One region of the Paenibacillus sp. HWE-109 genome, then DNA from elsewhere that is predicted to be linked to it. Evidence: riboswitches for the same ligand, from Rfam matches in the RefSeq annotation. Region 1 holds a riboswitch; each other region holds the start of a gene.

Region 1 (3,759 bases):
GAAAATGTGCCTTTTTCCAGTAGAATCATCGTTTCCATCATCGGCTCAAGCCGCCTTGTTATACGACTGCTATTCCAATAGCCATAGCCTGCTCCTATGCTGCCGATGATCAAGATCGCCATAAAGGTAAACTTCACGCCTTCCTGCCAGTTCGCAAACGGCACGATCAAATTGCGTGATTGCAAAAAATAAATAATAGCGCCTAAGACAAAGAAACTAAAGATGATTGATTCAGCCATACTGCGCCATATCATGTTGGTTAATCGCCGTTTATAGCCGTCCAATAGGTACTGAACCTCCTCCACTACGTTACATTACTTTAATCTTGATATCTCCTACGATGTAGGAAAGAACTAGTTTCACACGATGATCACAGTGCTCATAGTTGGGTGATTGCCATGTTAATTTGTTCATTACGCCGGATTCCTTCTCATTGGCCACCTGAATTTGTCCAAAAGTCACGGAAGTAGCTACGGAGACACCGATATCATCAGGCACTTTAATGTCCACATCACCGACGACCCCTTGTAGAATCAACGTGGTTTCTTTTTGTTCCAGAATCGCAAGGGAGAGATCAATATACGTTTCACCGATAATGTACCAAGTCGAGCTGTTGCGCAAAATCCACGGCTCGCGGCCCAAGCGGACGCTGTCCATCAGCTTTTGCTTTTGAATATACGTATCGTCCTTGTGCACTTGCTTCGACCGTATAAAAAACAGGCCTAGTGAAATTAAAACAATAGAAAACACAATTGTAATGTGATCTCCGAATAAGATGACCGCCCCGATGCCGATCAACACATAGCCCTTGCGTTCTTTACGTGAACGAACCCGATGAATACCAAGCAAGACGAGGATAATCGCAAGAATGGGGAAAAAGCCTATCGTATGGTCTAGAAGCAAAAAAAGACCGGCTCCAATCAGCACAAGTGCTGTATTCCGGCTGCGGTTGTTTTTGGTTTCTTCGCCCATCGCTGCACCTCCTCTGGCTGCCAAATTTAAATAGCTGATATAGAACCCTAGCATACCATAAGAATGGACGACCTCCAAGATGAAATCCTTGATCGGCAAGGCTTTTTCGTGAATCTTGAAGGTCATGCGGTGCGCCGTGTCTCCGGCGCTGCACGATGATTCGCGGCTATTTCTTGCCGCTCGAGTCCTTTTCTTCGCTGAAGCTCTGATGCTGCCAATCCTGCTTGAGCTTGCCGCGCAGCGAGCGCAGCTCCTGCTGAAGATTGCCGCCGGCTTCCTTCAGCGTCTCACGCGACAGGCGGCCCGCGACGCGGAGGCCTTGCAGCGCTTCCCGGCCAAGCTCGCGGCCGGTCACTTCCAGCTCGCGCCATGTGTCGCGAGCATCCTTCGGCGGCAGCCCGCCTTCCGGCTGCCGTTCACCTGCTGCGTGCCCGGCACGCAGCCCGCGCAATTCATCCGCAAGCGCCAGGCACAAGTCCTGGCTGCTTGCGTATTGCGCGCGGAACTGCTCGCTAGCGGCTTCCTCGCGCAGCTTCTCTTGCAGTGCCATCCGCGCGAGGTCCTCTTCGCCGGCGCGCATCGCCAGCTCAGCTTGCTCGCTCCGCAGCTGCGCCATCTCCTCGGCGTTCACACATAGCCGTCTCAGCTCTATCGTATGCTGCAGCGCTTCCTCATAGCGCTGTTCCAGCGCCTTGATCCCGCGCTGCCCCGCTTCTGAGGCGCTGCCTCCCCGCTCATGCTGATCCAGCTTGCAAGCAGCTTCCTGCCAGGCCGTCTCAGCCATTTTACCAATCCGATTCAATATGCTCATTATGCCACACCTCCTATTTTCTCATCGATTAAAATTCATGATTAGATGGAACATCCTGTTTCTTCAGCAAGCGGAAGCCATAAACCAACATCCACACAGCCAAACCGAGAATCAGGAGTCCAGACAATTTGAACGTCAAGATCAAAGCCCCTATGCCAAAAATCAACCATCCTATTTTCTTTTCATTCTGTATGCCGACATAGCCCAACACCACCATGGACACCGGAATCAGCCATCCCATTAAATGACCAAATTGATGTAAACAAATCAGTAAGCCTACTGTAATGAAAAGCAATGCGATACTTTTTGATCGATCCAACCTCATCTTGCCAACCGCCCTTCGTGTTTGCTTCATGTCTTCATTCTAGCTGAAACAAGTACCGCTCAAAACGGACTCGCGACTGTTTTGTTCCTAGACCTAAGTCCAGTATGGTTTTGGGACCATCCATATTTTGGTCGTTGTTCCGCCTGAATGTTCGATGGTAAACTATCTAAAGCCGAGTCCGGTGCACAGACAAAGTGCCGGTACGGGGGACGATTTACTTGGGGTGAATATTTGCTCTTTCGCGGAGCAGACTAGGGAGAACCTTCTTCCCGAACCCGTCAACTAACCTCGAAGGCTCATGAAGGAGGCTCACCAATTGAATAAGCTTACAAAAGGGTTAACTAGCCTTGCTGTGTCTTTAACAGTCTTGGCAGGAGGCTTTCTTTCCCCATGTTCCGCCCACGCGGCCGAGATGGATGTGAAAGTGCAAGTCAATGATGATCTGGTGCAATTTCCGGATGCACAGCCCTATCTGGATGGCAATCATGCCACGCAAGTACCCGTTCGTTTCGTAACGGAGAAATTAGGTTATGACGTGCAATGGCACAAAGAAGGCAATCAAATCAAAGTCGTACTGAACAATGACAAGCACACCATCACTTTGGTTTCGGGTCAAAAAGAAGCAGAAATCGATAATAACACCGTCATGATGGATACCCATGCTGAATTCCAAGATGGCCGCGTTTATGTGCCTCTTCGTTTTCTTAGCAATGCTTCCGACATACCCGTTCAGTGGGACGCTAGCAGCAATATAGCGATACTTAGCAAGGATGGCAATCACCATGCACCCGATTATGAACTCTTTCAATCGACGGTCTATTCTGCAGATCCTGCTGAAAATGGCGGATATGCAGCTCTAGATTTTCTCGGCAATCCCCTTTCCATTGGAACTGTAGCTGTTGATCCATCTGTAATCCCGCTTGGATCAAAGCTCTATATAGAAGGTTATACCTTCAATGGGTTACCAGCAGGCGGCATGTATGCCTACGCAACAGATACTGGCGGTTCTGTTAAAGGAAAGCACCTGGATATCTTTGTTCCTGGTTCCCAGACAACATTAAGAAAATTCGGCATCCAAACCATTAAAGTATATAAATTATCAAATTAAACAAATAAAAAGTTGGATTTGTGAGATCTTTTTTCACAAAATCCAACTTTTTTTATATATAGCACTTGAATTCCTGATAATTCCTAGTATAATACTCGGTATAAGGTTTTAAAAAAAGGAGCTGTTCAAGATGTTCACTTACAAACACCCCATTGCCCAAACCTGGATTAACGATCATCTTGATCTATACAATTATGCTCTAGCACTAGGAGATACGGAATGGCAGCAACAAATCCTCCAAACATTAAATCAATTTGAGCTTCATTTGACTCGTCAATTTGAATTTCAACTATGGCAAATGTTTGATTCCATCAACCGAAATATGCTGAAATTATTCCAACAATTAAAGGATCACAAGCAGAACTCCACCGAAGAAGAGCAATTGCGGGAGAAAGTATGGGAGCTTAAGCTGAAACGACTTGAGATTGTGAAGTTAATTAAAGCAAATAAGGTTTAAGAATGTAGGATTGTGTTTAAATAGAAGATTCGGACGGTTAGAAACGAAGGAGAATATGGCATACAGAGGACTGCTTTGCCATGAAG
Region 2 (3,759 bases), 1.4 Mb from region 1:
TAAGAAGAGCAATTGTGGCTAGCCAACGGAAGCTGGCCGAGACCATTCGTGCGCGTTCATGTGCGAAGCGGCTCTCTTGCCAGCTCGCCAATAAATTAGCAGTCTTTATTAGAAGAAGGAAGACAAGCATCAATAAGAAATGCTGCGCGTTAGCCCCAAGGCAGTGATGATAAAGCGGCCATAACACAACCCACGCGAGGAAGGTCAAAATAGCTTGCAGCGAGAAGCTGTAAATGAAGCTGCTGCGGAAATAAGCGCCCATTTGGTGTTCGATTCGCAGCAGGAACATGCGGTCTGCGCTCCGCACCAGAGTTCGAATTGGGCTGGAAGCAATCGACGGAACGAGCAAGAGCAGCACGAACCACAAATAGGGATAATCTGTCGGAAGACGCTGTAATATTTTTGCGTAATAATAGGAAGCAAGAATGACAAGAAACAACACAAGGCCAAGAAAATTGCTGCGTGCCGCATATTGCCAGTAGCCTATAGATTCCTTCATATAATGTTGGAATCTTTGCTGCCAAAGAGAACGGGTATTCATGTCCATATGGCTCATCACGAATCCCCTTTAACGAGCTTGTAGAAAATGTCGTCCAGGGATGCTGCAGGAAGATCGGATTGATCGCGCAATTCGACTAAATTTCCTTGTGCCACCATATGGCCTCGGTGCAAAACGACATAGTTGTCGCAATATTTCTCAATCGTAGACAAAATATGCGAGGATATGAGGAAAGAGGCGCCTTTATTTTTCATTTTAACCATAAGTTCTAATAAAGACCGAATGGCTAAGGGGTCGAGTCCGAGAAAGGGCTCATCAATGATATATAAAGAAGGTTCGATCAGGAAGGCATTCATGATCATTACTTTTTGCTTCATCCCTTTGGATAGGTGGCTGGCGAAGCTGTTTAACTTGTCCTGCATGTGAAACTGCTCTAATAATGCGTGAGAGCGACTCAGGTAATCTTCCCTTGATAAACCGTAGGCCATTGCGGTAAGTTCGAGGTGTTCACGGATGGTTAGTTCTTCATAAAGCTCCGGACTCTCAGGAACATAAGCGTAAGTGGCCCGATAAGGGAGCGGCTGTTCAGCTAGTGTCAATCCATTGATGCGGATCGTTCCCTTCTGAGGTTGAAGCAAGCCGAGGATGTTCTTAATCGTCGTACTTTTGCCTGCTCCATTCAGTCCAATCAGACCCATCATTTCGCCCTGAAGAATCGAAAAAGTCAGGTCATGAAGAACAGGTTTGTTCGGTAAATATCCCCCGTATAAAGCGTCAACTTGTAAAATGGGCCCCATCTCAGTGCCTCCCTAAATAGCAAATTATTGGCATTTTCGAATCCGTTTTGTACACGATCATTATAAACAAATTTGCTTTCCAAGCCTAGTTTGACAGTATAAATTCGAAGATAGTTAGTATTCGTACGTTATAAAGAGTTAAATGTAGATAAAAGGCAGTTTTGTTGGATAATTAAGCTAATTTTCGGCGATTTAGCCCTTTTTAGCAGGTGTCATTGCCTTTACAGGTTCAGATTAACAGCGTAATATACTTTTCATAATAACTTAATAACCAATTTGCCGATTTTCCATTCGCTGAGTTCCATTTATGGGAACGGGGGAACCACTGTAAGCTAAAGCAGCCTTGGCGTTGCTGAAGTAAACAGAGTGAGTAACAGGGGTGAATCTTAGAGCATACTGTGTATGCTTGTAGTAGGGCGACTCTCACGTCCGAATCCGTCAGCTAACCTCGTAAGCGTAAGAGAGGTAACGATTGTCGTTCGTGCTATTTGTGTATTTAACTATGCAAACTATGCCAGCGAGAAGAGTCCTCTTCTTGCTGGCTTTTTGTCTTCTTTCGGTGCTGTACGCAGGATGGACGACTAAAAAGGACCCGGAATTCATAGAATGATGAATGGCAACATGGTGTGGGACGACCGAAAACGGCGTTTAGTAGCGTCTGTGGAAGGCGAACACATTAAGTTAAACTAAAAAACCTTAGTCGCGTCAAATTTAATCATGCTGTAACCTGGCGGCGAGGCTTTGAAGGAGGACCGAAGAAGTGGGCAGTATCTCATTTAGCGAGACCCATGTAAAACGATCATCCAGCATGTCCTTCGCATTGCGATGGAAGCATGAAAACTTGCGTTTGATTTTAAGCTTAGCTCTTATCTCAATCGCAATGACTTTCATGTTTTTGGTGTTGTTGTACGGTACGGCTACCAAGAGCGTATCCGTGGTTGTGAATGGACAAGAAACCGTTGTACATACGAAACAATGGGTCCTGCAACGCCTACTGGATGAACAAGCCATAACGATTGGTGAACACGATGAAATATCTGCAATGCCTACGACCAAAATCAAAGGCGGAGACAAATTTGTTATCGAGCATGCATCACCAATTCAATTGACTGCTGATGGAAAGACCACCACTGTTTACACAACTGCAAGAACGGTAGAAAGTGCATTGCAACGTTTACATATTGCACTTGGGGAGCTTGACAAGATCACTCCCGAACCGACAGCCGCTCTGGCTTCCGGCGATGCAGTCAAAATCGTCCGTGTGAAAAAAGAGACGGAGGCAGTCACAGAGCCGATCGCGTTCGATACGGAAAAAAAGAACGACGCATCGCTGCTCAAAGGCAAAGAGCAAATCGTCCAAGAAGGCAAAGAAGGCGTGCTCTTGAAGAAGAAAGAAAAGACTTTCGAAGACGGTGTTTTAGTCGCGGAAGCAGTTGTGGGTGAAGAAGTACAAACAGAAAGCATTAAGAAAGTCGTGTCGATTGGCACGAAGAATCCGGTCGTGGTTCTTTCGGCTTCCTCGCCAAGCGTGGATGAAGTTTCGAAGAATGGGGTTACTTTCGGTTATAAACAAATCCTCAAAAATGTGAAGCTCACGGCTTACTCAGCGGGAGCCGAATCAACAGGTAAATCAGAGGGGACTCCTGGTTATGGTAAAACCTATACGGGCACTACCGTAACGGAAGGAAGAACAATTGCTGTTGATCCCAAAGTCATTCCACTCGGTTGGTGGGTGTACATTGAAGGTATTGGTTTCCGCCGTGCAGAAGATACCGGCAGCGGTGTGAAGGGCCAAACTATTGATGTCTACTTCGAGGATAATGGTTATGCCAATAAATTCGGAACAAAACAGGGGTATACGGTCTACGTGGTCGGACCGAAAAAGCCTTCCGAAAACTAACGTGTAAACGTCTGTTTCGGCGGGAAGAATGTCATATATACGTTGCCAGGCAAGCAGCCTGGGCGAAAGAAGAGGGGACCCCTCTTCTTTTTCTGCGTACTGGGAAGGGAACCGTTATGATTAAAGAAGTCATTGTCGTCGAAGGAAAAGACGATACAACGGCCATCCGCCGAGCAGTCGAGGCGGATACGATTGAAACCGGCGGCTCTGCGATCGGCCAAGCTGTCTTGAAGCGAATCGCACTCGCGCAGCAGCGCAGAGGCGTTATTATTTTCACGGATCCGGATCACGCAGGTGAACGGATTCGCAAAATTGTAGCGGCCAAGGTACCCGGCTGCAAACATGCTTTCATCACCCAAGAGCAAGCGGCATATAAGGGTGATATCGGGGTTGAGAACGCGACGCCGGAGACGATTCGTCAAGCTCTTCAGAGCCTGCGGACCGAATACGAGGGAGCGGTGTCCCAATTGACGATCGAAGACCTCGTGTCGGCAGGATTGATCGTTCATGCCGAGGCGGCAGCTCGTCGGCTTATTGTGGGCAATGCGTTAGGCATTGGCTAC
Region 3 (3,759 bases), 2.1 Mb from region 1:
TTATTATAGAATGGCTTACATGTGATGTCAAGTTGCAGTTCTGGGAGCCGCTAATCTTCCTCAGAATTACCGAACTCAACGGTAGGTTTGCTTTTCAAAATATGTTTGTAAACCTCGATCGCGGCTGCTCTGGACTGCTTCAGATCAACGATGGCATGGGCTTGAGGCTGATGAATCTGCTTGTCGCTTAGTCCGGTCATCTGCGGCAGCCATCTGCGCAGGTATTGGCCGCTCGGATCATAGGTGATCGATTGCGTCACGGGATTCATAATGCGGAAATAGGGCGACGCATCGAAGCCCAAAGAGGCGCACCATAACCACCCGCCGCGGTTAAGGGTATTGTCGTAATCACTGAGTTTGTAGCGGAAATACTGCTCGCCCAGCGTAAATGGACACAGCAAGTTCTTCGTGAGGAACATGGCTGTAATCATTCGCAGCCGATTGGGCATGCGGCCGGTATCATTGAGCTCTGTCATCGCTGCATCAATGATGGGCACGCCGGTTTCAGCTTTGCGCCAAGCCTCGAAATGCCGATCACTCAGGTTGGTGAAGTCAAACGTCTTCTCATAGCTGAAAAAGTTCTCATCGTAGATAGATTGATACAAATAGAAATCCCGCCACACCAGTTGGCGCACCCACGCGGCCGAATGTTCCTGCTCCATGACTGCCTCGTACACCTTGCGGATCGAGATGGCGCCTGCATTAATCGCGGCACTAAGTGAGCTTGTGCCATCATAAGCGTAATAGTCGCGGCGTGCCGCATAGAAGGGGAGATGGTCCGTCAGGAAATCTTCCAGTGATTCTATAGGATTTTCAGCAGGGAAATAATCTTCGAGAGAGAAAGGGGGAACCCAGCTTTGGAAGAGCTCCAATAAGCGTTGGCTGCCCTCCAACTGGGCGAGATCCACCGTCGACAAATCACCCAGATGAAGCGGCGAAGAAGGACGATAGAAAGTTTGCAAGTAGGTGTTTAGCTTTTTATAAAAGGGGGTATAAACTTTGTAAGGACCGCTTTTGCCAGAGGAAATCTGGAAATCGGCTAAATCCGCCAAGGTGTGATCAACGAATTCCGTGAACGGTACACCTCGTGCTCGAGCGGCTTCACGAAGCTTCCGATCGCGTGTTTTGGAATAAGGCGTGAAATCCCTATGTACGATAACCTCATCTATCGGTGCGTTGTGCAGCACTTGTTCAAGAACAACTTCCGGCTCTCCGTACACCACATAGATCGTTTTACCATATTGCTTATAAAGGTTCATCAACCGTCTCACATACCGCAGAAATTGCTTGCCGCTATGGGCTTCATGTCTAGAATGGCGCAGTAAAAACGGATCGAGAATAAGCATATGCAGACTAGGTCCGCCACTGCTCAACAAGTAGTTGAATGCAGCCAGATCATCTACCCGCAAATCCTTCCGATGTAGGAATAATTTCATTATAGACTAGGCCTCCCGACAGAATAAAAGCCTGGAAAGCGGCTCTTTCGAGCTGAGGCTTGTCCAGGCTTTATTCATAGTATTGCAGGAAAATTACTTGGATTCAGCAGTCAGCTGATTGTAGATATCATCCCACAGAACGCGTCTGGCGGATACATACCGTTTCGCATAATAGGATTCGCTTAGTTTGTTTTTCACAATACCTTCATTGGATGCGGAATGAATGAATTCACCGTTTCCAAGGTAGATACCTACGTGAGAAACACCTTTGCCACCTGTGTTGAAGAACACAAGATCACCTTTGCGAAGATCACTTTTGTCAACCCAATAGCCTTCTGTATTTTGAGAAGATGAACTATGAGGAAGGTCAATGCCGAACTGGTCGAAAACGTATGCGGTGAATCCAGAGCAATCAAAGCCCTTTGTTGTCGTTCCCGCATCTCTGTACGGAACACCGAGCAATCCGTCAACCGTTTCATCCAACTTAGATTGTGACGCTGATACACTTCCTAAAGCTACACTCAAAAACAAAACAAGACTAAAAACAAGAGCAACAATCTTTTTCAACTGCTTGTCTCCTTCCGGTGCCTACGAGGTTAGCTGGAGGGTTCGGTTGAAGGTTCCCTATGATCCCTGTCTTGCAAGATCAATTCACCCGGGTAGTGGTTCCCCCGTTTCCCCATGAAATGGAGAATTCGGCATGAAATATTTGGTTTTTTTGATGCTAGTCCTTGTAATTCGTCATAAAGATCTAAATTCCTCTTTTTATGAACGCTTTCTTTTGAAAAAGTGTGGAAAACACAGCTAAACAGACAAAAAAATCCCCATTCGCTGAGGAATGAGGAAATTTAAGTCAGTATAAGCTTTTTTTGTTGATTTTAACCGTTCAATTTAGCGGAAAGCAGTTTGAATTGTGACGTGATCGCCCAAATTTGCAGGAATATGTGGAAAAGTGGGAATAGCTGATAAATGATTAGCGCTACCAGACCTGCCCATAGGTAAGTAGCCGTAATCGTGAGCCCTGCCAATAGTCCCGAGCTAAGCAAAAGAAGGAGCGCCAGTCCGACAATAGGAAACGAATAGCGAATAAAGGTAATGACGGTGGAGAGAACACCCAGATGGCCGGCAAGCGCGAATTGCACATACATGAAGAGCAGATGCAAGAGAAATCCATAGACCAGCATGCCGATGAACCATGGCAGCAACTGCAGGGCAGCCTGCTCATAAGAGGTGCTGTGCGCCAAGGTTGTTTGCGCTTTGGGCAGCAGCCAAATGAGCGGCAGCAAGGTAAGTGCAATTCGCGCGATATACGCAAGGAGGAAAGGGAGCGTCAGCACCTTGATGCCTCGGAAGAAGCGATAGCCGGCATTTTGTTCAGAATGCGTGAGCGAGTAATACACGCCGCTGCTGAGCACCGGCGTGAGCAGCATGCGCAGCGCCAGCAGAGCTCCGAGCCACCAGAGATAGGAATGGCTCAGATCAGTTTTCATGAGCTGAAACTGGCTTTCAGCCAGGAACACCTGCAGCGCTTCTTTGGGCTGCTCACCGCCTGGAAAGCGGTGCATAAGAGGGACAAGCACCCCCTGCACCAGCTTATAGAGCAGAATGCTCCAGCCCATTTGATACACGAACAAGATGATCGTGGCGAAAGGCTGCGCGAAAGCTGCCCTTAAGCCGGATTTGAGATAGGATGTCATGGAGGTCCCTCCTTAAGGGTTATGCTTTACCAGGAAACCCAGCCGAAAATGGCTTGCAAGAATTGAATGATGCCGAGATTCCAACGGATTTTCCACTTCGGATTCACTTCTGTTTGCAGATAATTGTTGATGTGCTTGTTTTCTAGAATGAGTGAATACTTAGGATCAATGCGAACCCAATCTACAGGTGCCGTGTGGGTTAATTTGAATTCAATCCGGCTTTCCTTGCCATCCCACGTTTTGTCGAGCGAGGTGCCGTCAGCGAAATGGAAGTGGATAGGAACCTCCGGTGAATTGCCGCCTTTCTTCGAAATGACAATCGTGCTGTCATAGGAGGGCTTCTCTTTCATTCCGCTGGCTTTCACTTGGATACTCTCCACGGAGTAATCCATCATCATCGCGCCATACACATATTCATTGAAGAAATCATCCCATTTGGTTTTGGTCACGTCCTCAACGACATTTTGAAAATCCTTCGTCGAAGGGTGTTTGAACTCCCATTTCTGGAAGTAGGTGCGCATGATGCGGTCCATTGTCTTCGTACCGACTTGTTTCTCAATAGCTTTCAGCACAAGTTTCCCTCGTGTATACACATTTTCCGCATACTGATCATGTCCGGTGTAGGC

Evidence for each region. A riboswitch is a leader RNA that binds a small molecule or an ion and turns the genes downstream of it on or off. The one in region 1 is predicted to bind cyclic di-AMP.
Region 2: it holds a riboswitch for cyclic di-AMP, as region 1 does, so the genes downstream of both, LOZ80_RS32490 (resuscitation-promoting factor) here and LOZ80_RS39260 (stalk domain-containing protein) in region 1, are expected to answer to the same signal.
Region 3: it holds a riboswitch for cyclic di-AMP, as region 1 does, so the genes downstream of both, LOZ80_RS29425 (C40 family peptidase) here and LOZ80_RS39260 (stalk domain-containing protein) in region 1, are expected to answer to the same signal.

What each region holds. Positions count from the first base shown of each region.
Region 1 is NZ_CP091881.1:8,951,343-8,955,101, reverse strand. It holds gene LOZ80_RS38550 (sensor histidine kinase) at 1-284, opposite strand, end outside; gene liaF (cell wall-active antibiotics response protein LiaF) at 310-1,098, opposite strand; gene LOZ80_RS38540 (PspA/IM30 family protein) at 1,139-1,783, opposite strand; gene LOZ80_RS38535 (hypothetical protein) at 1,812-2,108, opposite strand; cyclic di-AMP (ydaO/yuaA leader) riboswitch at 2,269-2,420, shown strand; gene LOZ80_RS39260 (stalk domain-containing protein) at 2,425-3,216, shown strand; gene LOZ80_RS38520 (hypothetical protein) at 3,347-3,673, shown strand.
Region 2 is NZ_CP091881.1:7,567,267-7,571,025, forward strand. It holds gene LOZ80_RS32480 (ABC transporter permease) at 1-556, opposite strand, end outside; gene LOZ80_RS32485 (ABC transporter ATP-binding protein) at 556-1,296, opposite strand; cyclic di-AMP (ydaO/yuaA leader) riboswitch at 1,579-1,768, shown strand; gene LOZ80_RS32490 (resuscitation-promoting factor) at 2,057-3,196, shown strand; gene rnmV (ribonuclease M5) at 3,313-3,759, shown strand, end outside.
Region 3 is NZ_CP091881.1:6,858,944-6,862,702, reverse strand. It holds gene LOZ80_RS29430 (cryptochrome/photolyase family protein) at 51-1,436, opposite strand; gene LOZ80_RS29425 (C40 family peptidase) at 1,530-2,003, opposite strand; cyclic di-AMP (ydaO/yuaA leader) riboswitch at 2,007-2,147, opposite strand; gene LOZ80_RS29420 (hypothetical protein) at 2,315-3,133, opposite strand; gene LOZ80_RS29415 (M1 family metallopeptidase) at 3,160-3,759, opposite strand, start outside.